Regions from separate parts of the Massilia jejuensis genome, predicted to be linked through region 1. Evidence: predicted binding sites of a transcription regulator. Region 1 holds the regulator's gene; each other region holds the start of a gene.
The links. The regulator sigma-54, encoded in region 1, starts transcription at its own class of promoters, with help from an activator protein. The targets are predictions, from matches to a motif close to TGGCANGNAANCTGCTTT.
Positions count from the first base shown of each region.

Region 1 (7,218 bases):
TCGTCTTCGACGTGCGCGCCATCCCGAATCCGTATTACGACCTGTCCCTGCGCCCGCTGACGGGCAAGGACGCGCCCGTGATCGCCTTCCTCGATGCCCAGCCGAGCGCCACCGAGATGCTGCACGATATCTGCAAGTTCGTGGAAAAGTGGCTGCCCTCGTTCAAGACCGACAACCGCAGCTACCTGACGGTGGCCGTGGGCTGTACCGGCGGCCAGCACCGCTCGGTTTACATGGCCGAGCGTCTGGCGGCGTATTTCAACGAGACCGAGCGGGTGGTGCTGCGGCATCGCGAGCAGTCGTAAGCGCGCGGGCTGCCCCGAGCGCGCGACCGGCCGTCAATCGAGGTGCCGCAGCGGATGCGCGTGCGCCGGCCACGCCGGCGCGAAGAACGCTTCCACCATCTCCGGCTTCACTTCCTGCAAGGTCGCGGGATTCCACCGGGGCGCATTGTCCTTGTCGATCACCAGCGCGCGCACGCCTTCGAGCACTTCGCCATGCTCGAAGTTGCGGCGCACCAGCGAACGCTCCATGCGCAGGCAGTCGGCTACCTGCATCGAGGCGCCGCGCACCAGCATCTCGTGCGTCACGCACATCATCAGCGGTGAACGCTGGCGCATCGCGCCCAGGGCTTTCTGCGCGAAGGCGCTGTCCTCACCCTCCAGCGAAGCCATGATCGCCGCCACCGAACCGGCGCCGAAGTGCAGGTCGATCGCCGCGCGCTGCGCCCGCAGGACGCTGTCGCCGGCATCGGCGGCGAAGCGTGCGCCGAAGCGGCGGATCGCGTCGGCCAGCTGCGCGCCCGGCGTGGTCTCGACCAGCGCGTGCAATGCACCCAGCTGCGCGCCCGGGACGAATACGTCGGCCAGGTCCGCATACAGGGCGTCGGCCGCGCCGATCGTCAGGCCGGTCAGGCCCAGGTAGTTGCCCAGCCGGCCCGGCGCATGCGACAGGAAATGGCTGCCGCCGACGTCCGGGAACAGGCCGATGTTCACTTCCGGCATGGCCATTTTCGTGCGCTCGGTGACGATGCGCAGGCCGGTTCCGGGGCCGCCCTGGGCTATGCCCATGCCGCCGCCCATCACCACGCCGTCCATGAGCGCGATATACGGCTTCGGATAGAAATGAATCAGGTAGTTGAGCGCGTATTCCTCGGTAAAGAAATCCTCGAGCAGCGCGCTGCCGGCCATCGGGGTGGCATGGCCCGCCTCATGGAAGAAGCGGATGTCGCCGCCGGCGCACAGGGCTTTTTCGCTGCTGCTGGTCAGGACCACCGCCGCGACGCCGGCATCGTCGCGCCAGGCCAGCAGGATGTCGGTCAGGCGCCGCACCATCGGCAGCGACAGGGAGTTCAGGGCTTTCGGACGATCGAGGGTAATCACACCGGTGCCGTTGGCAACGCGGGTCAGGACATGGTCGGTCATGGTGGCTGGGCTGATCGGAAAAACATGCATTTTACCGAAGCGCGCGCCGCGCGGGCGCATGCGCGCACGCCCATTGAAAAGGGCGCCCCTCGGCGCCCTCGTTCAGACGGTGCTCGATGCTGGCCGACTACATCGCGGCGGCGGCAGCTTCTCCGCCTTCAGGCCGGCGCTTGAGCGCCTCGCGGCCATGATCCTGGAGGATCGTCTTGTATTTCATGACCTGGCGGTCCAGCCTGTCCATCAACAGGTCGATCGCGGCGTACAAATCTTGGGCCACGCTCTCCACGTGCACGGTCTTGCCGGACAATCGCAAGTTGATCTCGGCTTTCTGACGTTTGTCTTTTTCGGTGAGGTTGTCGATCGCGAGGATCACGTGGGAATCGATGACTTGATCGAAATGGCGGGTGATGCGTTCCAGCTTGTTCTGTACGTATTCTCGAATGGCGGGGGTGACGTCGAGGTGGTGGCCACTGATGGTGAGATTCATACACACTCCTTAGATAAATGCGCGGACGCCGCTGACGCGCTTGGGACGCGTGGGTGCCGCTGTTACAAGGATTTGCGGAGACTGACGGGAGGTATCTTGAGTGCTTCGCGGTATTTTGCAACCGTCCGGCGCGCAATGACCATGCCTTGTTCACCGAGCATTTCCGCGATCTTGCTATCGGATAAAGGGTTCTTTGGGTCTTCTGCTCCTGTCAGCTGCGCAATGAGCGCCCGTATCGCCGTCGACGATGCCTCGCCCCCCGCTTCGGTGGCGACATGGCTTCCGAAGAAATACTTCAGCTCAAACATGCCGTGCGGGGTCAGCATGAATTTTTGAGTTGTCACGCGAGAAATCGTGCTCTCGTGCAGACCCAGTGTATCAGCAATCTCGCGAAGCACAAGGGGACGCATCGCAACCGCGCCATGGCTGAAAAAGTTGCGCTGGCGCTCCACAATTGCCTGTGAAACACGCAGGATCGTGTCGAAGCGCTGGCGCATGTTCTTGATGAGCCACTTCGCTTCCTGCAGCTGCGCGCTCATCTGGCCTTCGCCTTTTCCCTGCTTGAGCAGGTTGGCGTAGACGTTGTTGACGCGCAGGCGCGGCATCACCTCGTTGTTCAGCGAGACGCTCCAGCCGCCCTTCGATTTGCGGACAATAACGTCCGGAACGACGAAGTCGGACACGCTCGACGCAAAGGCCGCGCCCGGATGGGGATTGCACTGGCGGATCACGGCCTGCGCCTCGCGCAGGTCTTCGTCGTCGCAGTCGAGCGCTTTCTTGAGCTTGGTGAATTCGCGCTGCGCGAACCAGGTCAGGTAGCCCTCGACGATCTTCAAGGCCATGCGCCGCGTCACCAGCGGCACGCCCGGCATGCCGCGGATCTGCAGCGCCAGGCATTCGGAAGCGCTGCGCGCGCCGACGCCCGACGGATCGAGGCTTTGCACCAGCGCCAGCGCGCAGCGCAGCTCGTCCATCTCGACTTCGAGCTCGCCGGGCAGGCGCGCGTGGATCTCGTCGAGCGGCTCCTCCAGGTAGCCGTTGTCGTCGATGGCGTCGATCACCAGCTCGGCCAGCGCGCGATCGCGCTCGGTCACGCCGGTCACGCGAATCTGCTCGGACAGGTGCTCGCGCAGCGTCACGCCTATGGCGCCCAGCTGCGGGCGGCCGTCGTCGTCGCCGTCGGTGCCGGAGGCGCGTCCGCCCTCGCCCCAGTCGCCATCGGGCTCGCTGCGTTCGACCTCGCCGCCTTCGAACTCGCCGGCCGCCTCGGGTGCCGGCGCCCCCTCTTCGCCGGCCGGCGCCGGGGCCTCGGCTTGCTGGGGCGGCGCGTCGTTGATGGCGCCGTCGGCCAGCAGGCGCACCGAGTGGTCGAGCGGATCGTCGAGCCGCTCGAGCAGGGGATTGTCGGACAGGATTTGCTCGATTTCCTGGTGCAGCTCGAGCGTCGACAGCTGCAGCAGGCGGATCGACTGTTGAAGCTGCGGCGTGAGTGCCAGGTGCTGTGAAGTCCGAAGTTGCAGGGATTGTTTCATGTCGACGCTTGTTGTACCGTTCTTTGCTACATCCGGAAATGTTCGCCCAGGTAGACGCGTCGTACCGACTCGTCGGCGATGATGTCGTCGGGACGGCCCGACGCCAGTACCGCACCCTGGTTGATGATATACGCGCGGTCGCAGATGCCGAGCGTCTCGCGCACGTTGTGGTCGGTGATCAGCACGCCGATGCCGCGCTCCTTCAGGAAGCGCACGATGCGCTGGATCTCGATCACGGCGATCGGGTCGACGCCGGCAAACGGCTCGTCCAGCAGCACGAAGCGCGGATTGGTCGCCAGCGCGCGCGCGATCTCGACGCGCCGGCGCTCGCCCCCGGAGAGCGACAGCGCGGGATTTTCGCGCAGCTTCTCGATCTGCAGCTCGCCCAGCAGCGAATCGAGCCGCGCGTCGATGGCGTCCCTGCCCAGGGCGCGGCCGTTCTCGTCGTGCTGCAGTTCCAGCACGGCGCGGATATTGTCTTCCACCGTCAGCTTGCGAAACACCGACGCTTCCTGCGGCAGGTAGGACAGGCCCATCACCGCGCGCCGGTGGATCGGCAGGCGCGAGATGTCGGCGCCGTTGATCTCGATGGTGCCGGCGTCCGACGGCACCAGGCCGACGATCATGTAGAACGACGTCGTCTTGCCGGCGCCGTTCGGACCGAGCAGGCCCACGACCTCGCCGCAACCGACTTCGAGCGAGACGTCGCGCACGACCAGTCGCTTGCCATAGCTTTTCTGCAGTCCCCGAACGACCAGGGTGCTGCGGCTGTCTCGACCATCCTTCATCATGGCTTTCCCGCCGGCGTCGTGGCCGGTCGTGCCTGCGCGCCGGGCGCGGGAGCGGCAGGAGCGGCCGCTCCCGGCGCGGTGCGGCGCGGCGCGATGATCAGGGTGCCGCGTCCGCCGCCGGCCCTGCTCTCGCCGCTGGCGTCGTTGCGCACGGTGGCCACTTCGCGCCGGCTGTCGTAGGAGATGTAGGCGCCCTCGAGTTCGTTCGTCAGGCGGCCGTTCTCGAGCTGCCGGACGATCGCCTTCGAGAACAGCTTGACCAGTTCCTGGCGCTCGTCGTACTCGATGCGTTCGGCCTGCCCTTCCATCCACAGGTCCGGTCCGCCGTCGCGCTTCTGGCGAAACGTCGCCACGCGCCCCGGACCGGAAGTGAGCGTGACGCTCATGTAGCCCTCCGGGCTTTCCTTGAGCAGTGCGCGGTCCGACTTCAGCGTCAGCGTGCCGCGCGTGAGGATCACGTTTCCGGTCAGGATGCGCGTCTGCGTGACTTCGTCGACGTCGAGCGAGTCGAAGTTGATGACGGCCTGCTTGAGCGAGTCCGCGCGCTCGGCCGAAGCCGACAGCGACAGCAGCGAAAGGAAGGCGGCGGCAATCATGTGATGCAAGCGGTTTTTCATTGGATGCTCGTTCGTGTTATTGGGGTGGTGCGGCTCTCTGGCGCGGCGGATAGACGATCTGGCCGCGCCCGCCGAGGTGCATCTTGCGGCTCGGGTTTTCGGCCACCATGCCGACCGCATTGACCGATGCGGCGCCGAGCGTCATCTGCACCGGACGCGTCGTCTTGACGATCTCGTCGTCGGCCAGCACGGTGAGCGCCTCGGTGCGCGCGTGCAGGGCCTCGGTGGTCGGCGTGGCCGGGCGCTTGATGTCGACATTGCCCATCAATTCGACGCGGTTCTCGCCATGGTAGACCTGGCCACGGTCGGCATGCATGGTCATGCGCGGACGCTCCGGCGCCATGCTCTCGACGATCGGCCTGGTGATCACAGAGACATCGTTGTCGGGATGATGGGCCAGGCGCGCGCCCGACATCACGTAGCGCGGCACGCCGCTCTCGGTCATGCGCACGAAGCTGAAGTTCTCGACGATGTAGTCGGGTTCATTCAGGTTGTTGCCGGCGCGGCCAGGGTCGCTGCTGTCGATCGCCTGCAGCAGCCAGAAGCTGCCGAAGGCGAAGAAGACGGCCGTGAGCATCAGGCCCAGCGTGCGCCAGCGGTGCGCGGTACGCTTGTTCACGTAGGTAGCCATGCGTCGACGAACTCGTTCGAACTCATTTGAAGTAAGGCGCGAGCGCCTCTTCGTAGGTGCCCTGGGCGCGCATGACCAGGTCGCACACCTCGCGCACGGCGCCGCGCCCGCCGCCCGCCCGGGTGACGTAATGGGCGCGGTGCTGCACTTCCGGATGCCCGGTCGGCACCGTGACGGCGAAGCCGACCTTGCTCAGCAGCGGCATGTCGATCACGTCGTCGCCGATGTAGCCGCACTGTTCGGGCGCCAGGTCCAGTTGCGCCAGCAGTTCGGCAAACGCGATGCGCTTGTCGTGGAAGCCCTGCCAGACGTGGGCGATGCCCAGGTCCCTGGCGCGCGCGGCCACGATGGGCGACTTCCTGGCGCTGATGATGGCCGTGGCCACGCCCGTCTTCTGCAGCAGCTGGATGCCCAGGCCGTCGAGCACGTTGAAGGTCTTGGTGATTTCGCCGTCCGGACCGTAGGTCAGGCTGCCGTCGGTGAGGATGCCGTCGACGTCGAAGATCATGACCTTGACCCGGGCCGCGCGCGTGATGTGATCGAGGGGTGTCATTCAAATCACCTTGGCGCGGGTCAGGTCGTGGATGTGCAGGGCGCCGACCAGCACGCCGTTCTCGTCGACTACCAGCATCTGGTTGATGCGGAACTCTTCCATGATGGCCACCGCGTCGACCGCCAGCTGGTCGGGATGCACGGTGCGCGCGCCGACGTGCATGACGTCGCGGATGGAGAGATTCGAGAAATCCTGCACGCGCTCGATCAGGCGGCGCAAGTCGCCGTCGGTAAATACGCCCAGCGGCTTGAAGGCCGGGTCGACCACGGCGGTCATGCCCATGCCCTTCTGGCTGATCTCGAGCAGCGCGCGCGTGAGCGGAACTTCGGGCGTGACGGCCGGAATGGCGGCGCCGCTGCGCATCACGTCGCGCACGTGGGTGAGCAGGCGCCGGCCCAGCGCGCCGCCCGGATGCGAGCGCGCAAAATCTTCCTCGCGAAAACCGCGCATGTCGAGCAGCGCCACGGCCAGGGCGTCGCCCAGGGCCAGGGTGACGGTGGTGCTGGCGGTCGGCGCCAGGTTCAGCGGGCAGGCTTCCTTCGCCACCGAGATGTCGAGGTGGACGTCGGCCAGCCGCGCCAGGCGCGATTGCGGCTTGCCGGTCATGGCGATCAAGGGCGCGCCCATGCGCTTGACGACCGGCAGGATGTCCATCAGCTCCGACGATTCGCCCGAGTTCGAGATGGCGATGAAGGCGTCCTGCGAGGTCACCATGCCGAGGTCGCCGTGGGCGGCTTCGCCCGGATGCACGAACATGGCCGGGGTTCCGGTCGAGGCCAGCGTGGCGGCGATCTTGCGCGCGATATGGCCGGACTTGCCCATGCCCGAGACGACCACGCGGCCGGTGCAGGCGTACAGCACGGAAATGGCGCGCACCAGGCTGTCGTCGGCATCCAGGCGCGCATGCAGGGCGAAGATGGCGTCGGCCTCGATCGCGAGGGTCTCGCGCGCCAGCGCCAGCACGCGGCGCGACTGGTTCTCGTCAAAACTGTTCAGCATTGTTTTTTCATCGGTTACACTCATGACGGCAGTATAAACGAATTGGGAAAGCAAAAAACTTGCCAGACGTACTAAACAATGGATAAAGACCCCCACGTATGGCATCCGGACTCGATCTGACCCTGCTGTTGCTCTTGAGCGCCGTGCTTGGCGTGGTCGTGTTTCGCAGCCTGCACCTGCCGCC
Region 1 covers NZ_JBHSMS010000081.1:12,321-19,538, reverse strand. The annotation lists gene rapZ (RNase adapter RapZ) at 1-305, shown strand, start outside; gene ACFPOU_RS23050 (enoyl-CoA hydratase/isomerase family protein) at 339-1,424, opposite strand; gene hpf (ribosome hibernation-promoting factor, HPF/YfiA family) at 1,552-1,911, opposite strand; gene ACFPOU_RS23040 (RNA polymerase factor sigma-54) at 1,974-3,443, opposite strand; gene lptB (LPS export ABC transporter ATP-binding protein) at 3,470-4,231, opposite strand; gene lptA (lipopolysaccharide transport periplasmic protein LptA) at 4,231-4,851, opposite strand; gene lptC (LPS export ABC transporter periplasmic protein LptC) at 4,868-5,470, opposite strand; gene ACFPOU_RS23020 (KdsC family phosphatase) at 5,505-6,035, opposite strand; gene ACFPOU_RS23015 (KpsF/GutQ family sugar-phosphate isomerase) at 6,036-7,058, opposite strand; gene ACFPOU_RS23010 (monovalent cation:proton antiporter family protein) at 7,133-7,218, shown strand, end outside.

Region 2 (7,218 bases), on a different contig from region 1:
GTGCGGGGTCATGCGCATGCGCTGCACTTCCTGCATCTTCAGGTCGAGGTAAGCGTCGATCATGCTGTCGCTGAACACGCCGCCGCGGGTCAGGAACTCGCGGTCCTTGTCCAGCGCTTCCAGCGCTTCTTCGAGCGACGAGCAGACCGTCGGGATCAGCTTGTCTTCTTCCGGCGGCAGGTGGTACAGGTCCTTCGAGGCCGCTTCGCCCGGATGGATCTTGTTCTGGATGCCGTCCAGGCCCGCCATCAGCAGCGCGGCGAAGCACAGGTAGACGTTGGCCAGCGGGTCCGGGAAGCGCACTTCGATGCGGCGGCCCTTCGGGTTCGGGACGTGCGGAATGCGGATCGAGGCCGAGCGGTTACGGGCCGAGTAGGCCAGCTTCACCGGCGCTTCGTAGCCCGGCACCAGGCGCTTGTACGAGTTCGTGCCCGGGTTGGTGATCGCGTTGAGTGCCTTGGCGTGCTTGATGATGCCGCCGATGTAGAACAGCGCCGTTTCCGACAGGCCGGCATAGCCGTCGCCGGCGAACAGGTTCTTGCCGTCTTTCCAGATCGACTGGTGCACGTGCATGCCCGAGCCGTTGTCGCCGTTGATCGGCTTCGGCATGAAGGTGGCGGTCTTGCCATAGCTGTGGGCAACGTTCCAGACCACGTATTTCAGGTTCTGGGTCCAGTCGGCGCGCTCGACCAGGGTCGAGAAGCGGGTGCCGATCTCGTTCTGGCCGGCGCCGGCCACTTCGTGGTGGTGCACTTCGACCGGGATGCCGAGCGATTCGAGGATCAGGCACATTTCCGAGCGCATGTCCTGGAAGCTGTCGACCGGAGGCACCGGGAAGTAGCCGCCCTTGACCGCTGGACGATGGCCGCTGTTGCCGCCTTCGGTTTTCGCATCGGTCGACCAGGAGGCTTCGTCCGAATCGATCTTCACGAAGCAGCCCGACATGTCGACTTTCCAGCGGATCGAATCGAAGATGAAGAATTCAGGCTCCGGACCGAAATAGGCGGTGTCGCCCAGGCCGGTCGACTTCAGGTAGGCTTCGGCGCGCTTGGCGATCGAGCGCGGGTCGCGGTCGTAGCCCTTGCCGTCCGACGGTTCGATCACGTCGCACTGCATGAACATCGTCGTCTCTTCCATGAACGGGTCGATGTTGGCGGTCGACGGGTCCGGCATCAGGATCATGTCCGATGCTTCGATGCCCTTCCAGCCGGCGATCGACGAGCCGTCGAAGGCGTGGCCAGACTCGAATTTGTCGAGGTCGAAGTGCGACACAGGAACGGTGACGTGCTGCTCTTTACCGCGGGTATCCGCGAAGCGGAAATCCACGAACTTGACTTCGTTGTCCTTCACCATCTGCATCACATCTGCGGCGGTCTTTGCCATGCGTTTCTCCTAACAAAAAAGTGGGGTGTCGAGACAGGCGAGATCGCTTCCGACCGGTCAGCTCGCCTCGACATGCTTGCAGGAACATATGCAGGAACCATGCCAGACGGTTTGGTATGAACAAATGCGCAATCGTTCTTTGGAACGCCGAGAGTTTAACCATAAAATCCTCAGTAGTACGGAAATATCCTATGGTGCAAGACAACTCTGCGTTGCACCAAATTGGTGCAGTATAGTTGGAGTGCACCGAATTGATGCAAGCTGCACCATTTCGGCAAGCACGCGCCGCGGTGGTGCATACCCTGACAAGGAACGACATGAAAACGACCGAACAGATACTCGAGGCTGCCCGCGCACGCGCGAAAGGCCAGCCCTATGCCGGTGCGGTCACGCCCGAGGAAGCGTTCACGCTGCTGCAGGCGGCGCCCCATGTCAAGCTGGTCGACGTGCGCACCCATGCCGAACGCGACTGGGTGGGGCGGGTGGTGCTGCCGGAAGGCAGGCAACTCGCGGTCGAATGGGCGACCTATCCCGGCGGGCAACCGAATCCCCACTTCGGTGCGCAGCTCGAGCAGGTGGCCGGCAAGGACGATATCCTGCTGTTCCTGTGCCGCTCCGGCGTGCGCTCGCGCCATAGCGCGCGGGTGGCGACGAAACTGGGATATGAGAACGCCTTCGACATCCTCGAAGGGTTCGAAGGCGACAAGGATGCTGATGGGCACCGCAAGTCGGTGAACGGCTGGTGCAAGGCGGGGCTGCCCTGGATCGGCGCGTGAATCGAACACCGGTGCACGGGATGGCCGGCGGCGCGGGCGGCAGGGCGGCGTCGCGCCCGATCGACGCCATCAGTTCCCTATAAGCACCATCACCCCACACCCGATGCCGCAGGCGGCGCCCGGTAGACGCGTCATGAATTCCTCTGAACAACTACACAGGGCCGCCAGTGTCATCTCAATCCACAAGAAATTGTTACTCCGGCGAGCCTTCCACCGCCGGGCCCGTCGTCTTCAAGCGCTGGCGTACGATATTGATATGGCCGCGTAATCCGTACAGGCCGTCGGCATAGGCCAGCGGAATCGAGATGTGGTTCACCTGTTCCTCGATCTCGTCGAGGCGGCGCAGCAGGTCAAGGCGAACGCTCTCGCGCTCCCCATCCCCGACGCCCTCCCAGGCCTGCTCCACCGCGCGCAATTCGCCGTACCAGCGGTACACGCGCGAACGCACGCGCCACACGTACAGCGGCGGCACGATCTTCGACAGCGGAATGATCAGCGCGGCCAGCGCCACCACCACGACCCAGAGGCGCTCGAACAGGTTGGCCAGCCAGAAGCGCATGTAGCGCTGCAGGAAGGGGGGACCGTCGCGGTAGTATTTCGCCGCTCCGCTCGCCACCGGGATCTCGCTGAACTTGGGCGACGGGAACTGGCCCTGCTGCTGGAACCACCCGGCCCCGCTGTGGATCCGGGTGGCGGCCTTGACGAACAGGTCGATCAGCGCCGGATGCAAGTCCTCGCGCGCCACCAGGGTCGCGGTCGGTGCGATCAGGTGATAGTCCTGGGATGGAATGTCGCGCCCGAGGTCGACGATGCCGCGCGGCAGTGTCACGTGGGTGAGGAACGGCAGCCGCCGCGTATAGGCTTCGGCCTGCGAGAAATTGAAGAGGCGGATGCCAGGCGTTTGCAGCAGCATCTGGATCAGCGGCGCTTCCGGCGCCGAGCTGAAGACCAGGCCGTCGATCTTCCCGGCCAGCAGCGCCATCGTCGCCGGCGTGTTTTCCAGTTCGCTGATGACGAGCTCGTTCGGCTCGACCCCGTTCACGGCCAGGATCTGGCGAAACAGGTTGGGTACGCCCGTGCCCTCCGGCCCGAGGTTGATGCGCAGGCCACGCAGGCCGGTCAGGTTGCTGGTTTTTATGCTCGTGCGCAGGAAGAGCCAGACCGGTTCCGTAAACAGGCTGCCCAGGGACACCAGGCCGAGTTCACCGGCCCGCGCCTCGCCGGTCGAGCCGCTCTGCACGAAGGCGATGTCGGCCTGGCCGCTGCGCAGGCGTGCGAGATTGTCCCGGGAACCGAGGCTGGGCTGCAGCGACACCAGGATGTCGTCCTGCTTCAGCGCTTTCGCGTATTGCACGCCGAAGGCTTCGTAGGCGCTGTTTTCCTGGCCGGTGGCCAGGCGCACGTGGGTGGGCGGCGCCGGATCGACCAGCAGGTAGGCGGCGATCACGGCGGCGGTGACGAGGATCACCGTCGGCCCGGCGGCGACCAGCAGGTCGCGCAGGGAGACGAAACTGACATTGCGGATGCTGGACACGGCGCGCCGGCTGGCCCGGCGCGCGCGCTCGCCTGCCCCGATGCCGCCCTTCAACGAACGCACTGGCGCTGGGCGCCCACGCTGCCTTGCGGCGGTTCGATCATCGGCATCAGGCTGGGCGCCAGCGTGACCAGCAACTGCGACGGCAAGGCGCTGGTAAAGTCGTAGTTTTCCGACTGCGGACCATGCACGTAAGCCGTCATGGAACCGTAGAAACGCTCGCCGATGTTGAAGACGAACGTCGCCGAACGGTTCACGTAGCGCGACTCGATCAGGCGCCCGCCGCGTGCATACACGTCGAAGCGCTGGTCGCCGGTACCGGTCTTGCCGCCGACCGCCACCACGCTGCCGTCGGCGGTGGCGAATGCCGTCTTGACGCGCTTGGCGGTACCGTCCGAGACCACGCCGCGGATCGCATCGGCCACGGCGCGCGCCACTTCCGGCGCCAGCACGACTTCGCTCTCGACCTTCTTGGCGCGCTTGACCTGGGTCTCGTAGGGCGTGCCCTTGGCGAAGTGCATCGAATCGATGCGCTCGACGGGTTTGCGCACGCCGCCGTTGATGATGATGCCCATCAGCTCGGCCAGCGCGGCCGGACGGTCGGCGGACGCGCCCAGCGTCGTCGCATACGAAGGCACCAGCGAGTCGAACGGATACCCCATCTTCTTCCACTGGGCATGGATCTTGAGGAAGGATTCGACTTCCAGCAGGCCGGCGATGCGCTTGTCCTGGGCGTTCTTGCGGTTCGTCTTGAACAGCCAGGAATAGACTTCCTGGCGCTCGCGCACGCTCGCCTTCACGGCTTCGGTCCAGCTGGTTTTGGGATGGGTGCGCAGGTAGCCGACCAGCCACAATTCGAGCGGATGGGTCGAGGCGACATAGCCGCGGTCGGCCAGCGACATGTTGGCCGGGGCGTATTGCTGGTACATCTTCTCGATGCGTTCCGGATCCACTTCGTTGGGCAGCGCGGCATCGATGAAGGCGGCAAATTCCTGCAGCGTTGCCTTCGGCGCGATCGTGCGGTGCACGGCGGCCAGTTTCGATGCCGCCGGACGCACGCCGGCCAGCAGCAGCGCCTGGGCTTCGGCTCCGGTCTTGCCCTTGTACTTGTTCCAGAATTTCGCCAGGAAGGTCTTGCCTTCGGCATCGGCGAAGCGCGCCAGGTATTCGGCGCGGCGCGGGTCGTCGGCGTCGGCCAGCAAGGCCGCCGAGGAGCCCGGCAACTGGAACATGTAGTAGCGCGCCACGTCGCGCATCATGCGCACGAACACGAGGTTGGTCGACTGCTGCAGCGCTTCCTGCACCGTCATGATCTTCGAGTTGTCGAGCTTGCTGAAGTTGCCGAAGTAATGCAGGCCGCCGCCGGTGAAGAAGCCCTCGCCCGGATTGGCCGAATACTTGCGCGCCATGGCGGCGGCGAGCATCGGCGCCAGGCCCCGGTCGGCGTTCGCCGGCAGCGCCTGGAAGTATTCGATGCCCCACTGGCTCATGCGGTCTTTCGGGTCGATGCGCGCTTCGCGCAACGCCTTCGGATCCATGGCGCCATAGCGCTTGTGCAGCTGGTCGACGATGTCGAGGTAGGTCACCAGCGTGCGCAGCTTGGCGGTCGAGCCGAGGTCGAGCTTGGCCTGCTCGTTGATGTCGAGCGGCTGGTCGTAGTTATCGGTCTGCACGCGCAGGTAATTGACGTTCTCGCCGCGCTCCATCAGCGTGAAGCTGTAGACCACTTGCGAAGGGTCGCCATTGCCGAGCAGACCCTTGCCGGTCAGGCCGGCTTCCTGCGCCGCTTCCGGGGTCTTCAGGCGGCGCAGGGCCGCCGTGACGGCTTGCTGGGCTTCCGAGTCGAGCGTCGACACCACCGACATGTCGAGGCGGTCGAGGTTGTACAGGCGCGGTTCGCCCAGCAGGTAGCCGAGGTGGTTGCGTACCGCGTTCGCGGCCTTGCGCGACACGAAGGCGTTCGCGGCCGGCGCTTCGACGCCCGAGGCCAGCGCCGGCTTGAGCTTGGCGGCCAGCGCGGCGTCGCGCAGCTGCGGCGTGATCACGCCGGACTGCGCCAGCACGCGCAGGTGGCTGTCGGTCAGGATTTCGAGGTCGCTCTTGCCGGCGCCGAGGTAATACGCCGGGCGGCGCTGCGCGATCATCAGCGACAGCGCTTCCTTGTAGACCAGCACCGCCTGCGGCGTGTCCATGCGGCCCTTGAGGGTCTCGCTCACGGTCTTGAAATCGCGCCCGTACCAGACCCACATGCCGTCGCCGATGCCGTTGACTTCGCCGTAGCCGGGCTTGGCCGAGAGCGGCACCGTGTTCAGGTAGTCGAGCACGATCTGGCGCCGCGCGCCGGTGGTGTCTTCGCCGTCCTGGTAGGCGCGCAGCGTGGCCGAGGCCATCTGGATCAGCTTGTCCTGGAGCGAGGCGGTGCGTCCTTCCGGCGAGTGGCGGTATTTTTCGATCTGGGTGGCCAGGGTCGAGCCGCCGGCCACGCGCCCGCCGCCGCTGAGGCCGATGGCGCTGAGCGACTTGTCGAACACGGCTTTCGAGAAACGGTCCCATTCGACGGCCGGATTGCGTTTCGGGTAGGCCGGGTCGAGCAGTTCGCGGTTTTCGATGAACAGCAGGCTTTGCACCAGCAGTTGCGGCGTGTCGTCGAAGCGGTCGTAGAAGCGCTCCGGGAAGCGCGCGGCGAACAGCGGCTGGCTGCGGCAGTCGAGGATCTCGAGGCCGGTACGGGTCTTTTCGCGGTAGGTCGCGAACAGGCCGCGGTCGGCCAGTTCCAGCATCTTGGGCGACATGCGCGCCTGCGCTTCGATCATGTAATCGCGCCCCTGCAGCCGGGTGAGGAAGGCCGGCAGGTGCGAGTAGCCGAGGCGGGCGTCGTAGGGACTTTCGGCCGGGAAGCGGATCGCGTCGCTCGGCCCTTTTTCCATGCGGTAGTGCACGTCCTTCATCATGCCGGCAAAGATTTTCGCCTGCAGGGTCGAGGTGCGTGTTTCATAGACCGCGTAGCCGGAACCGGCGGCCACGACCACCAGCAGCAGGCCGAACAGGATGAGCTTGCCGCGGCCCCTGCCTTTGGGCGGCTCGCCTTCGTGCCCGGGCTCGGGCGCGGCGCCGGACAGGTCCCCCGGACCCGTGCCCGCGGGCGCGCCCGCTTCGGTCACCAGCGACAGGTGAGGATGGGGTTCGCGCAAGGACGCGTCCTGCATGGCCGGGTCGCTCGCGTCGACCGCGGGCGCGGCATTGCCGCCGGCTTGGCCGCGCAAGGCGCGAAATACGTTACGGGGCCGTTTGAAACGGCGGGTACTTTCCATGATGGCTCAACCGGTTTGAATCGTAATTCCTGCAATCCCTGTCAACCTGCTCGCCATCCCTGCTGCCGGTCTGTTCGAGAGTGATCGAGGTGGTCGTTGGTTCACGTTGGTGGTTCGAATTATGGCGCCGGATGTCGCATGAATTGTTACGGCGTCCAAGTCATCATTCCACCACATCAACAGGTTTTGCATGAAGCCCTGTCTAACAAATTTG
Region 2 covers NZ_JBHSMS010000006.1:101,265-108,482, reverse strand. The annotation lists gene glnA (type I glutamate--ammonia ligase) at 1-1,383, opposite strand, end outside; gene ACFPOU_RS01885 (rhodanese-like domain-containing protein) at 1,701-2,159, shown strand; gene ACFPOU_RS01880 (TAXI family TRAP transporter solute-binding subunit) at 2,353-3,693, opposite strand; gene ACFPOU_RS01875 (transglycosylase domain-containing protein) at 3,744-7,004, opposite strand.
Region 2: the regulator sigma-54 is predicted to act here: its motif matches at 1,471-1,488, upstream of glnA (type I glutamate--ammonia ligase).

Region 3 (7,218 bases), on a different contig from region 1:
TAACCTCTGGAGCCACCACACCTCGGTCGAGGCGATCGTCGCCTGCACCCCGGAGGAGGAATCGATCGCCACCTTGCCTGGCTTCGAGTCGCGCCTGCGTTCGCGCTTTCCCCAGCTGGGCCAGCTGCAGCCCTTCGGCCACGAAGAAGATGCGCTCGATCCGGTGCCGATGGCCGAAGTGCTGGAGATCGTGGCGCTGGCCTTGCAGGCCGAAGCCGGCTGCCCGGTCACCTTCAGCCGCACCACCGCCACCGTCGAGACCGGCATCTATCAGGTCGTGGTCGAGTACACGGAAGAAGACATCGGCCGCCTGGCGCTGGTGCTGGCCGAGCAGCTGATCGCCGCCGCGCGCGCCGATGCGCCCTTCGACCTCGGGGCCGCCCTCGTCCAGCTGCGCGAGCTCGACGAAGACGTGCGCCTGGGGCCTTCGACCGGTTCGATCGTGCAGGCCGCGATCGAGCGCAATATCCCGTTCCGGCGCCTGACCGAAGGCAGCCTCGTGATGTTCGGCTGGGGCAGCAGGCAGCGCCGCATCCAGGCCGCCGAGATCGACGCCACCGGGGCCATCGCGGAAACCATCGCCCAGGACAAGGAGCTCACCAAGCGCCTGCTCGACGCCGCCGGCGTGCCGGTGCCGCTCGGGCGCGTGGTGGCCGACCCGGACGACGCCTGGGCCGCCGCCCAGGAGATCGGCCTGCCGGTCGTGGTGAAACCGAAGGACGGCAACCAGGGCAAGGGCGTGACGGTCAACATCACGACCAAGGAACAGATCACGGCCGGCTTCCACTCGGCCGCCGAGTTCCGCGACGACGTCCTCGTCGAGCGCTACCTGCCGGGCCACGATTACCGCCTGCTCGTCATCGGCGACAGGCTCGTCGCCGCCGCGCGCCGCGATCCGCCGATCGTGGTCGGCGACGGCGTGCACACGGTGCGCCAGCTGGTCGACCAGGTCAACCTCGATCCGCGCCGTGGCAACGGACACGCCACGTCGCTGACCAAGATCCGCTTCGACGACATCGCGCTCGGCAGCCTGGCCAAGCAAAACCTGCGGGCCGACTCGGTCCCGGAAAAGGGCCGGCGCGTGGTCCTGCGCAACAACGCCAATCTGTCGACCGGCGGCTCGGCCACCGACGTCACCGACGACGTCCATCCGGAAGTCGCGGCGCGGGCCATTGCCGCCGCCCACATGGTCGGTCTCGACATCTGCGGCGTCGACCTGGTCTGCGACAGCGTCCTGAAACCGATCGAGGAACAGCACGGCGGCATCGTCGAAGTCAATGCCGCCCCGGGCCTGCGCATGCACCTTTCGCCTTCCTTCGGCAAGGGCCGCGACGTCGGCGCGGCGATCATCGAGACGCTGTTCAGGCAAGGCGACGACGGCCGTATTCCGGTCGTCGCCGTTACCGGCACCAACGGCAAGACCACGACCGTGCGCCTGATCGCGCACTTGCTGACAAGCTCCGGCCTGCGCACCGGCATGACCAATACCGACGGCGTCTACATCGAAGGCCGCCGCATCGACAGCGGCGACTGCAGCGGCCCGCGCAGCGCGCGCAACGTGCTGCTGCATCCGGACGTCGACGCGGCCGTGTTCGAAACCGCGCGCGGCGGCCTGCTGCGCGAAGGCCTGGCGTTCGACCGCTGCGAAGTGGCGGTCGTGACCAACATCGGCGCGGGCGACCACCTCGGCCTGAACTACATCACCACGCTGGAAGACCTCGCGGTCCTGAAGCGCGTGATCGTCCAGAACGTGAAGGTCGGCGGCATGGCGGTGCTGAACGCGGCCGACCCGGTCGTCGCCGCCATGGCCGAGAATACGAAAGGCGACGTCACCTTCTTCGCCCAGGATGGCGGCCACCCGCTGATGGCCATGCACCGCGCCCAGGGCCGGCGCGTGGTGTACGTCGACGCCGGCTCCCTGGTCTGCGCCCAGGGCAGGAACGAAACCAGGATCGCGCTGGGCGAAGTGCCGATCACCCGCGGCGGCGTGATCGGCTTCCAGGTCGAGAACGTGATGGCATCCGTCGCCGCGGCCTGGGCCGTGGGCCTGGACTGGGACAAGATCCGCCTCGGCCTCAAGACGTTCGTGGGCGAGAGCGACAACGCGCCAGGCCGCTTCAACGTCTTCGACTACAAGGGCGCGACCCTGATCGCCGACTACGGCCACAACCCGGATGCGATCGCGGCCCTGGTGTCGGCAGTGGAAAACATGCCGGCGAAACGCCGTTCGGTCGTGATCAGCGGCGCCGGCGACCGGCGCGACCAGGACATCACCCAGCAGACCGAGATCCTCGGCGCGGCGTTCGACGACGTGCTGCTGTACCAGGACCAGTGCCAGCGGGGCCGTCCCGACGGCGAAGTCGTCGCCCTGCTGCGCCAGGGCCTCGCCGGCGCCACGCGCACCAGCCATGTCGAGGAAATCAATGGCGAGTTCGTCGCGATCGACCGGGCGCTCGCGCGCCTGGAAGCGGGCGACCTGTGCCTGATCCTGATCGACCAGGTCGACGAGGCGCTGGCGCATATCGGCAGGCGGGTCGCGCAAGCGAAGTAAGCGTCCGGCACGCCTGCGGGACCCGGGGTGGCCGGCGTTGCCGCGCGCCCCGCGTCCTTTTTTCGCTGCATCGCCTCTCGGACCAGAACGACCATGCTCGCACCGGAACAATTTCTAGGTTTCCTGCTCGCCGCCCTCCTCCTCACCGCCTCCCCCGGCCCGGACAACCTGATGGTCCTGGGCCTGGGCATGTCCAGGGGCCGCAAGCAAGGCATGGTATTCGGCCTTGGCTGCGCGCTGGGCTGCCTGAGCCACACCTTGCTTGCCGTGATCGGCGTGAGCGCGGTCATCGCCGCCTCCCCGACCGCCTTCACGGCCTTGCGCATCGGCGGCGGCCTCTACCTGGTATGGCTGGGACTGGGCGCGCTACGCAGCACCGGCGGCCAGTCGGCGGCGGCCGGCGGCGCGCCGGCGCGGTCCCTGAAGCGCCTGTTCGCCGAGGGCTTGCTGGCGAACGCCATCAATCCGAAAGTGGTGCTGTTCTTCCTGTCGCTGCTGCCGCAGTTCGTGATCGCGGCCAACGGCAATGTGCCCGGCCAGATGCTGGCGCTGGGCCTGACCTTCACGCTGCAGGCGGCGATCCTGTTCGGGCTGCTCGGTTATTTCGCCGGGACCGTGGGGGCCTGGCTGGAACGCACGCCCGGGGCCGGCAAGTGGCTCGACCGGCTCGCCGGAACCGTCTTCATTGCGCTCGGCGTGAAACTGATCGTCTCACGCTAGCGGGCGCGACCAGGGCTCAGCGCCTGCGCGCCGCCCGCATCCCCATCAATCCCAGGCCCAGTCCCAGTATCGCCAGCGTACCCGGCTCCGGTATCGGCTCGTAGGCGATATTGAGCGAGGACGAGAAGTATTCGAGCGGATCCGATGTGGAGAAGTCGCGCAGGTAGAGCGTCCACCTGCCGTACGGGTTCATCTCGTCGAACAGCGCCAGCGATTCGGCCGGGCGGAAGCTGCCGGCGCGCACGCGCGGGCCGGCAGCGCGCAAGGCTTCGTCGTCGAAGGTGACGCTGACGCGCCCGGCGCCGCCGTTGCTGCCCGCGCGGTAGGTATTGAACGCCCTGACCAGCGTGACCGGCTGTCCGCCGGGCGCCGTCAGGACCAGGGTGAACTCGTTCTCGAAGGGCGAGCCGCGGCCGATGCAGGCGCTGCCGTTCGGCCCGATCGGCGGATTGTCGCATTTCGAGAACGCCACCGTGATGTTCACGTCGATAATCCGGCCGCGGCCGTCGACGCGCAAGGCGCGCGTTGCCTGACTGCCGTCGATGACGCCGTAGGTGGCGTCATTGCTCACGACCGTGGCGATGACCGTGGCCGAGGCGCTCGCGCAGGTGAAAGCGGTGACGATGGCGGCGGCAAGACGATGGATACGGCGCATGGATTCTCCCAGTATTGATGGACATTGCAGAGCAATTTCCGTTCCACGAATGGAAAGCTGCGCAATATCAATGACTTGGCATGAATTGGCCGGCGCCGGCCCAGGCGTTGGAAAACGCGATGTAAATTGTCTCGACATCCATGCACGGGGTCGCGGAGTGCGGCATGCGGCCGGGGCTGCAAGCGCCCCGGCCCATGCGCGCAAGCCCGGTTCAGCTGCCGAAGTAGCGCAGCTCGAAGTCGAGGGCCCACTGTACCCGCGAGCTCGACAGGGGCGCCTGGACGGTGGCGTCGCACTCCCCCATCCAGGCCTCGTTGGCTGCACCGGGACCGGGCGTGCGGATCCCTACCACGGCGCTTCCCGGGGCGACCGCGCGCAGTTCCTGCACGAAGCTGCGCTCGCTGCCGGGCGGGGCGGCGCCGACACTGGTGAGGATGACGTCGAAGCGAACCGTACCGAGCGCCTTGAGCGCGGCGCGCCGCCCGGCGGCAGTGACGGCGATATGGCCCATGGTCGCGAGCAGGCGGCGGATGTCGGCCTGGTCGCGGGGTGCCGGATGAATCACGAGAATCGTTTTGCGTTGGATAGCCATGCAATAGGGGTTATGCCGATTTCACCAAAATCAAGGCCGATTCGATAGTTTATTTTTATGCCATTCCTCATGGCACCTTCGTCCGCCGGCAACCGGCTGCCCGGCATCCGGATTTGCATGACAAGCGGAAACATTTTGCTGCCCCGGGCCGACATCGTGCATACTTGCCGTTTCCATCTGTCGAACGCGCCGCGCGGACGCGGAATTTGCTCCGGGAGTTGCCTTGTACCGTAAGAAGCATTTCAGTTGGCTGATGTCGACCGTGACCTCCCCTGGCATGGCGGGCGGGCGCGATTCCGGCCAGGACGACGCGCTCGCAGCAGGCGGCGCGGTGCGCAAGGTGCTGGTGGTCGACGACGAAGCCGATCTGGCCGACCTGGCCGAGGCCCTGCTTGCCAGCCGCGGCCTGGCCGTCGTGGTCGCCAATTCGGCCGTGCAGGCGCTGCGCATCCTCGGGCAGGACGAGGACATCGACGCGCTCTTTTCGGACGTCATGATGCCCGGCATGAATGGGCTGCAACTGGCGGACGCCGTCAGCGAATTCTTCCCGCGCGTAAAAATCATCCTCACCTCCGGCTATACGGCCCCGTCCATGTTCGACGGGCGCCAGCACCGCTATCTGTTTACGCCCAAGCCCTATACGCTCGAGACGATCATCACGCTGCTGCGCAGCTGAGCGATTGCGCCACGGCCGTCATCGGGGCAAGGATTCCCGCCTGCCGCTTCGGCCGCATGCTGCCCAGCCAATGCCTGTAAAATGGCGCTCCCGGCATGGCGGCCTGCCCTGCCCTCGCGAACACGATTGACATGACCACCGTTCCTACCGAAATCAACGCCGCCGCGGCACGCGCAACGTCGGAAAAAGTTACGCCGATGATGGCCCAGTACCTGGGCATCAAGGCCGATTACCCGACCATGCTGGTGTTCTACCGCATGGGCGACTTTTACGAGCTGTTCCACGACGACGCCGAAAAGGCGGCGCGCATCCTCGGCATCACGCTCACCGCGCGCGGCACCTCGAACGGCAATCCGATCAAGATGTGCGGCGTGCCCTTCCATTCGCTCGACGGCTACCTCGCCAAGCTGGTCAAGCTGGGCGAATCGTGCGCGATCTGCGAGCAGATCGGCGACCCGGCCACCAGCAAGGGACCGGTCGAACGCAAGGTGGTGCGCGTCGTCACGCCCGGCACCCTGACCGATTCCGACCTGCTGCCGGAGAAAGCGGAGCGTTCGCTGCTGGCGCTCTGCACCGTCGACGCGCGCAAGTCGTCGACCGTGGGCCTGGCCTGGCTGTCGCTGGCCAGCGGCGCGCTGCGCCTGATGGAATTCTCGGGCGACGAACGCGCGGTCGGCGCGCGCCTGGCGCAGGAACTGGAACGCATCGCGCCGGCCGAGATCCTGCGCGCCGACGATGGCGACATGGCCGAGGACAAGCCGTTCGCCCATACCCAGCGCGTGCCCGCGTGGCATTTCGACGTGGTCAAGGGCCACAAGGCGCTGGTCGAACAGCTCGGCGTGGCCACCCTCACCGGCTTCGGCGCCGATGGCCTGGGCGCCGCCTTCGGCGCGGCCGGCGCGCTCCTGCGCTATGCGCAATCGACCCAGGGCCGCGGCCTGCAGCACGTAAACAGCCTCGCCGTCGAAAGCGGGAACGAATTCATCGGCCTCGATGCCGCCACCCGCCGCAACCTGGAGCTGACGGAAACCATCCGCGGCCAGGAAGCGCCGACCCTGTTCTCGCTGCTCGACGGCTGCCGCACCGCGATGGGTTCGCGCCTGCTGCGCCACTGGCTGCACCACGCGCGGCGCGACCAGCGCGTGGCGCGTTCGCGCCATGAAGCGATCGCGGCGCTGGCCCAGGGCGAGGCGGCCGCCGGCCTGTCGGCCACGCTCAAGGAAGTGCCCGACATCGAGCGCATCACGACGCGCATCGCACTGCTGTCGGTGCGCCCGCGCGACCTGGCCAGCCTGCGCGACGGCCTTGGGCAGTTGCCCGCCTTGCGCCGGCAAGTCGCGGCCTGCTTCATTCCGGGCGACTCGTGCCTGCTGCGCGAACTGCACGAGGCCATCGACACGCCCCTGCCCTGCCTTGACCTGCTGGCCCGCGCCGTGGCCGAGGAGCCGAGCGCGATGGTGCGCGACGGCGGCGTCTTCGCGGCGGGCTTCGATGCCGAACTCGACGAACTGCGCGCGCTGTCGCAGAACGCCGGCCAGTTCCTGGTCGACCTGGAAACGCGCGAGCGCGCCCGCACCGGCATTGCCAACCTGCGCGTCGAGTACAACAAGGTGCACGGGTTCTATATCGAGGTCACCAACGGCCAGGCCGACAAGGTGCCCGACGATTACCGCCGCCGCCAGACCCTGAAGAACTGCGAGCGCTACATCACGCCGGAACTGAAGGCCTTCGAAGACAAGGCGCTGTCGGCCCAGGACAAGGCGCTGGTGCGCGAAAAGGCGCTCTACGACGAGCTGCTCGCTTGCCTGGCGCCGCACATCGGCGCGCTGCAGCGCGTTGCGCAGGGCCTGGCCCAGCTCGACACGCTGGTCGCCCTGGCGACCCACGCGCTGCGCCACAACTGGTGCGCGCCGCAACTGGTCGACGCGCCCTGCCTTGCCATCGCCGAAGGCCGCCATCCGGTGGTCGAGCGCCAGATCGAGCGCTTCATCGCCAACGACTGCCAGCTCTCCAACGAGCGGCGC
Region 3 covers NZ_JBHSMS010000079.1:117,788-125,005, forward strand. The annotation lists gene cphA (cyanophycin synthetase) at 1-2,551, shown strand, start outside; gene ACFPOU_RS22225 (LysE family translocator) at 2,645-3,271, shown strand; gene ACFPOU_RS22230 (PEP-CTERM sorting domain-containing protein) at 3,288-3,926, opposite strand; gene ACFPOU_RS22235 (hypothetical protein) at 4,138-4,518, opposite strand; gene ACFPOU_RS22240 (response regulator) at 4,742-5,194, shown strand; gene mutS (DNA mismatch repair protein MutS) at 5,326-7,218, shown strand, end outside.
Region 3: the regulator sigma-54 is predicted to act here: its motif matches at 3,955-3,972, upstream of ACFPOU_RS22230 (PEP-CTERM sorting domain-containing protein).

Region 4 (7,218 bases), on a different contig from region 1:
ACCGAACCGCAATGCCAAAAATTCCCTGCTATCCACCATCTTCAGCAACATGGTTGCCGATTAATAAACGGAAGCATTGGGAAATGTTGCACTTAATCAAGGATGTGGTGAAGAGCAAAGTACCGTCGTCCAGATATCGACAACAGCCTTGCGTAACATCAAGCCGTTGTATTGTAATGTTTAATTTTCAAACAGGGCTGCACGATTGATTCCTATTCGAAATAATGAATGCAACTTGACCAATCTCTTGTTGCGCCGCCGTAGGCGCGCCGCCTTGCCGCGCCGCGGCCGGCCGGGCGGTCTTGCCGGTGCGTCGCATGCGCAAGTGTCAGGTCACAACGCAACCGGCTGAACATTTTCCAACGCAACGGTGTCATCGGCGGCCCCCCTTGGCATGGCGCAGCCGCTACCGGCGCTCCATCTGCAGGACTGTTGCAGTAAAAATGAAAAGGAAGTATTTCAATCGTGCACACCTTTCGCACAGGCATGATTGAGATACAATACTCCCGGTTTGATGGCTAAATAACAATTTTGTTTTTTTATAACAACAGCCTGGCTCTGCCGTTTGCTGTTGCCGTGAAGGGGAATGACGTGAGCAAGATGATGACGAACCTGATGAAACTGGTCCTGGCGGCCACCTGCGCCGTGACCGTATCCGGCTGCGCACTGTGGAAAAAACCGGCGCCCCCTTCGGCCGCCGCAATGGCGGGCGCGGCGCCGGCCGATTACCTGATCGGGCCTGGCGACGCCGTCAACATCATCGTCTGGCGCAATCCGGAAGTGTCGATGTCGGTGCCTGTCCGTCCGGACGGCAAGATCACGACCCCGCTGGTGGAAGACCTGCCGGCTGCCGGCAAGACCTCGACCGAACTGGCGCGCGACATCGAGAAGGCGCTGGCCAAGTTCATCCAGCAGCCGGTCGTCACCGTCGTGGTCACTGGTTTCATCGGCAATTACGGCGAGCAGATCCGCGTGATTGGCCAGGCCGCCAAGCCGCAAGCCCTGCCTTACCGCCGCGACATGTCACTGATGGACGTACTGATTGCTGTCGGCGGCATCACCGACTTTGCCTCCGGCAATCGTGCGAGCATCATCCGCAATGTCAATGGCAAGCAGGAGAAATTAAATGTGCGCCTTGACGACCTGATCAAGGACGGCGATATTTCAGCGAATATGCCGATGCGTCCGGGCGACATCCTGGTGATTCCGGAAAGCTTCTTCTGACCAGAAGACACTTCTGGATGTGCTTGCAACGGCGCCTACGGGCGCCGTTGTCGTTTTCGCGCACAAACCGGATGGCGCGACCGTGCCCTGTGAAGTAGGCGGGAACGGTTCTGTTTGCCCAATCACCTTTATTTTCCAGCCATGGACCCGAAAATTGCTGCCCGAAGGTCATCGCATCAGTGCGGCAGCTCTTCATTAACAAGGGGAAATGTGAAATATCGCGAAGAAACATATCCAATAAGAATTATAATTCCTATAAGAATTTTTTGTGATATTTTCTTGTCGAGAGACTTTACACAGCAATTGATTTTGCTCAAGCGTAGTAGCCTAAGTATCTGATTGGTAAGGAAATAATTTCCCTGGCACAGTGCTTGCTAATAGGTGAGTGTGTTTGCCCAATTAATCAACTTAAGCGAGGATATAGATCATGAAATTCCTGAAAAAACTGGCTTGCGCCGCAGCTGTTGCAATGTCCGTAGCCGGTGGCGCAAATGCTGCTACCGTGTTGAATAACTGGGTGTTCAACCCGATCGGCACCGGCTTCAGCGCTGGCCAGACGATCAACGAATACCTCGATGTCAACGGCAATGCTTTCATCCAGATCAACCCAACCGGTGGCAACAGCTTCTCGTTCACCGAGCACGCTGTGTTCAACATCGTGCAAGCTGACAGCAACGGCGCCCTGTTCCCAGTGAACTACGCCGGCGGCAACATCACCGCGATCTTCGAAGCGACCGGCACCGGTAACTTCAGCGGCGCCTTCACCTTCACCGGCGGCACCATCAAGATGTACCAGAACCCGACCAACGGCCAGTACGGCTCGACCGCCGGCTTCTACGGCGCCAACCTGGGCAACGAGATCGCCGTGTTCAACGTGATGGCTGGCGGTGGCGGCCTGGTCGATGCAAGCGGTTCGCCGATCAACAACGGCCAAGTCAGCGTGTTCGCACAAGCTGATGCCGGCGCCCTGGATGCAGGTTACTTCTTCCGTGAAAACGGCGACGACCTGTCGGCTGAATCGGTGATGGCCTTCGCCTTCACCAACGCCAACACCGTCGGCGATCCAACCGACCGTCTGGTCGACGAAGTCGCTTGCCAATTCGCTGGCTACACCGGCAACGGTTGCAACGGCAACGACTATGCCAACAACCCAGGCAACTTCTTCGTCTCGAACAACGGTCAATTCAAGCTGGCTGAAGTGCCAGAGCCAGGTTCGCTGGCCCTGTTCGGTATCGCCATGCTGGGTGCCGGCGTCATGAGCCGCAAGCGCGCCAAGAAGGCTTAATTGCCTTCCGAGCACGTGAAGCACTGAGAAAGAGCGGGCTGTCCCGCTCTTTCCAATGGAAAAAGACATTGTTGTAGTAAATAAAATAAGACGCGAGTTGCTGGGCAAGCGCTGGCGATCATAAGAACAAGATGTTCCAAGCAGGGAAATGAAAGCAAAAGCGGCGATGACCTTAGGTCATCGCCGCTTTTCTTTTACAGCCCGGCGAAGGCCGGGCTCAGTGTTTCATCAGCTCGGCCAGCGGGCGGCGCACCGAGCGCGCCTGCGGCGCCGGGCCGTAGCCGAGGCGTCCCATGTAGACCGGAAACAGGGCATCGTTGAAGATCAGGGCTTCGGTCTCGCGCTGCAGGGCCTTGGCCGCGCCCTCCAGCTTCGGTTGCGCCGTGAAGCGGGTACCTTCGCGCGCATACTTCGAAAAGATCAGCGGCGTCATTTCCGGCTGCATGTACAGGCCGAGCGTCGTCATGGTCAGCCAGAATCGTTGCAGCGCGCGTCCCGCGGCGACGTAATCGTCGATCGAGCGGGGGGCCTGGTGCGCCTTGAGCACGAAATGGGCGGCGCAGGCCATGCCGGGCGCCAGGTCCATCTGCAGGCGCGGCGCCCAGGTCCCCATCAGGGTGTTGACGGTCGACATGCGGCGCCAGCTGACCATCGCCCATTTCATCAGGTGCAGGGTCATCGCGTCGACGCCGAGTGCGCCGGCGGGGACCTTGTCCGGGCTGTGCGTGCGGTTGTTCCAGTCGATGATGCTGCGGTGGGTCTCGAAGGCTTCCGGCATCGTCAGGCGCAAGCGGGCGTTGTTGTACATCAATTTCGCTGCCTGCCATTTCTGGCCGCGGGTCTCGAGCCAGGTCAAGGCGTATGCCGGCGCCACGGTCGCTTCCAGCAGGCGCTTGTGTTCGGCCGTGAGCGGGGTAGTGCGCATCGGCCGGCGCTGCACCGTGCGCTGCTCGATCGCGCCGATCAGCGCACTGCGCACGATGGCGGCGTCGGGCGTAAAACGCACGTCGAACACGGGGTGCGTCGCGCGCCCTTCGGGACGGCGCGCGATGTCGGCGCGCAAGCCGTGGCCGCTGGCGGCGATCGCGATCGTCTCGAGCAGGGTGCCGAAGGCGATCTGGCTCGGGTGGCCGTCGAGGTCGTAGACACAATGGTCGCGCGTGTCGTAGGCGTGCACGGCCACGTGGTCGGGCCCGACAATCTCGAAGCGCCAGGTCTGCATGTTGTCGCCGCTTGGCGCCCAGCGCGCCAGGTCCAGGATGTGTTCGATCGTCGTCATGCTGTCGCTCCCGCGGCCGCGAGGTCCTTGGCCAGTTGTTTCTTGCCGATCTTGATCATCAGGCGGTGCAGGGGATTGCCGTTGCCGCCCGGGCGCCAGGTGCGCACCAGCTTGTTGCGGTAGGCATCGAACTGGATGCCCCAGGGTGCCGCCAGCACGCGCCCCCGTCCCAGCAGAATCTTCAAGGCTTCGGTGCCCATCACGCCGGCGCACAACTGGCAGGCCATGATGGTCGAAGGGCCGCGCCGCTCGACGAAATTGACCGCTTCCGGCACCACCAGGTAGGGGCGGTGCAAGCCGGCGGGCGCCAGGCCGACGACGAAGTGGACAGCCTTGTCCGTTTCCGGCAAGTCTCCCCAACGGAAGTATTCTTCGAAGGTCATCCGTCCCGGCAGGAAGTTGATCAGTGCCGCACCCATGCCGAGCGGCGCCACGGTGCTGGCGGGAATGCCGAGGCGGGCGCACAGCGCGAAGGTCTTCTGGCGGATGTCGAAGGCGAAGAAGTCGAGTGCGTCGACATACATGTCGCAGCCGGCAAGAAAATCGTTCAGGTTGGCATCGTGGATGCCTTCGGCAAAGACTTCGACCTCGCATTCGGGATTGATGTCGAGCAGCATGCGGCGGATGACGTCGACCTTCGGCTGGTCCAGGGTCGAGACCATTGCGCCGACCTGGCGATTGAAATTGGGAACGTCGAAAGTGTCGAAGTCGGCAATGCGGAATTTCGTCACGCCCAGGCGCGCCAGGGTCAGCGCATGCACGCCGCCGACGCCGCCGCCGCCGGCAATGGCGACCCGCTTGGTTCGCAACCGTGCCTGCTCCTCCCGCGTTACCCAGCCGATATTTCGGGAAAAAGCCTGCTCATAGCGAAAGGGAGTGGTCATGTGAGGAAGCGGAAAAGCGGTAAGCAGTGAATGTCGGGATGGCGAAAACAGGACGCGCCGTTGTGGCGCGCCCCATGCGACCCGCCTCGCGAAGGCGGAGCCGCAACCTGGCAAGTAAATCAGGCTGCCTGGTGTTCGTCGATGCGGCGCAGGCGGTTGATAATACCCTGCTCTTCGCGCGGGGAAAAGAAATAAGGATAGAACGAACGTTCGGCAGGCGCTTCGGTGGCCGATTCGCTGAACGTGCCGCCGTGTTTTTGAATCTGCTCGGTGACATAGGCCAGCTCGATCCGCAGCAGATAGGCCGGTGCACTGACGCGCGGGTTGTCCTTCAAATCGCCTTCGCGCTTGAATCCGAGCATATGCTCGTAAAAGCGGCGGTGACGCGGATTGACTTCGATGACGATATCGGTGCAGTCGTGGATATCGCGCGCGTAAATGACCGCCAGGTGAAATAAATTGGCGAGCGAAGTCTTCGAGCGCACGGTCGGGTCGAACGCCAGCTTGGTGAATTCACACAGCTTGGCGCCCCGGGCGCGGTGCGCGTCGAGTTCTTCCTTGAAAATCTGGTCGGCCATCAAGCCGATGGGCGAATCGATACCGAGCGTCAGGGTGCCTACGACCTCGCCTTTGTCGGTGGCGGTGAGGGTGATGCGATTGGGATCGTCGCTGAACTGGTGCGTGCCAGCATAGCCGCGCCAAGCATACATCTTGTTGACCAGCATGCTGGCCGAATTGCGTCCTTTTGCCGTATCGGTAAGCCGGATTCCATATGAATCTTGGTTCACGATAACATCCTCTAATTCTGAGTTCACTATCTTATCGCGATCCTCTGACACATGAGCGTTCGATAGAAATTCGACGGAATGTTCATCACATTCCTTCACTTCGTCGGGATTCGTCATCGCGGGACACCTTCGTTTTGGGGCGCCGCCGATTCGGCGGCCCCGCTTTGGCGCTATGCCGCGCTTTGTCCATAGGCGACAAGCACGGTCCTGTTGATTTTATGTACTCGGAATAGTAGTCGTTTATAGGGTTTTTAGCAACGAACGCGCATCCTCCGATTGGGCAAACGGCTTGTTTTGCGCAAGCAGCGTTTCGAGTTGCTTGCGCGCGGCTGCCTTGTCGCCCGATTTATGCAATGCAACCGCCAGGTGATAATGAATTTCCGGGGTGGCAGCCGGTGCGGCGGCGGCTTTTTGCAGCAGCGGCAGGCCGCGCTGGGTATTACCCTGTTCCACCAGCATCCAGCCCAGCGTATCCATCACGGCGGGATTCGTGCCGGCCACCTTGTAGGCTTGTTCGGCGGTGGCCAGCGCGCGCGGATCCTTTTGCTGCTGGTAAGCCCAGGCCAGGTTGTTGAGCGCAGGACCGTTGTCCGGATAGCGCTTGACGATGTCTTCCAGCAGCGTCGCGGCAGGCTTGAACTCCTTGGCCGCCAGGTGCGATTCGGCCAGGTACATGGCCACCTGCATGTCTTCCGGATGACTCTTGGCCCAGGCCGCAACGCGCCCGTTGGCTTCGGCTTCCTTGCCCATCTGCTTGAGCATCTGGGCGCTGCGCAGCAGCACCGCGCTCGACTTGGTGATGGCGAAGGCCTTGTCGTAGGCCGCCAGCGCCAGCGCCGGTTTCTTGAGGGCTTGCTGCAAGTCGCCTTCGAGCAGGAAGCCGACCGGAGAGCCTGGCACGTCCTGCTGCAACTGGCGCGTCATCGCCAGCGCTTCGTCGCTGCGGCCGCGGCGCATCGCCACTTCGACCTGGGCGACGCGCGCCTGCAGGTTGGCCGGCTGCAGGGCGTTGGCGCGCTTGAGGGTCTCGGCCGCGCCGGCATCGTTCTTCAGCGCCCCCTGCACCTGCGCCAGGCGCATCTGGGCAGCCGCCGATTTCGGCACCATGTTGACCAGCTTGCTGTAGCTGTCGAGCGCGCCTTGCGGATCCTGGTTCGCCAGTTGCGCCTGGCCCAGCAGGTCCATCAGCTCGGGGCTGGCGGGATTGGCGGCCTGGAATTTGCGCGCCAGCGTCAGCGCCTTGGCTTCCTGCTTGGTGCGCAGGTAGTGGGCGCCGAGCTTGAGGGCCGGCGAAATCGCGTCGGGGTTCTCGGCCTGCGCCTTTTCCAGCCAGGTCGTCGCTTCTTCGGGACGGTTGGACAGCATCGCCAGTTCGGCCAGCGCGCCCATGGCGCCGAAGTTCTTCTTGTCCTTTTCCAGGATCGCCTCGAAACGCTTGCGCGCCGCTTCCGGCTTCTTGTCGATCACGTCGAGCTTGGCCAGGTTGGCGGCGGCCGGGAAGAAGGTCGGGTTCAGCGCGAGCGCCTTGTCGAAGGCTGCGCGGGCAGCGGCCACGTCACCCTTGTTGAGCAGAATGGTGGCCTTCAGGTTATAGGTCTGCGGGTCCTGCGGCTTGAGCGTCTCGAGCCTGGACACGGCGGCAAGCGCCTTGTCATGGCGTTTCAGGCCCATTTCGGCCTGCGCCAGGGCGCTCAGGGCGCGGTCCGACTTCGGATCGAGTTCGACTGCGCGTTCCAGCTCGCCGATGCCCTTGGCCGT
Region 4 covers NZ_JBHSMS010000023.1:388,217-395,434, forward strand. The annotation lists gene ACFPOU_RS07425 (XrtA/PEP-CTERM system exopolysaccharide export protein) at 601-1,224, shown strand; gene pepA (flocculation-associated PEP-CTERM protein PepA) at 1,652-2,509, shown strand; gene ACFPOU_RS07435 (nitroreductase family protein) at 2,727-3,788, opposite strand; gene ACFPOU_RS07440 (ThiF family adenylyltransferase) at 3,785-4,672, opposite strand; gene ACFPOU_RS07445 (N-acyl amino acid synthase FeeM domain-containing protein) at 4,792-5,577, opposite strand; gene prsT (XrtA/PEP-CTERM system TPR-repeat protein PrsT) at 5,701-7,218, opposite strand, start outside.
Region 4: the regulator sigma-54 is predicted to act here: its motif matches at 1,585-1,602, upstream of pepA (flocculation-associated PEP-CTERM protein PepA).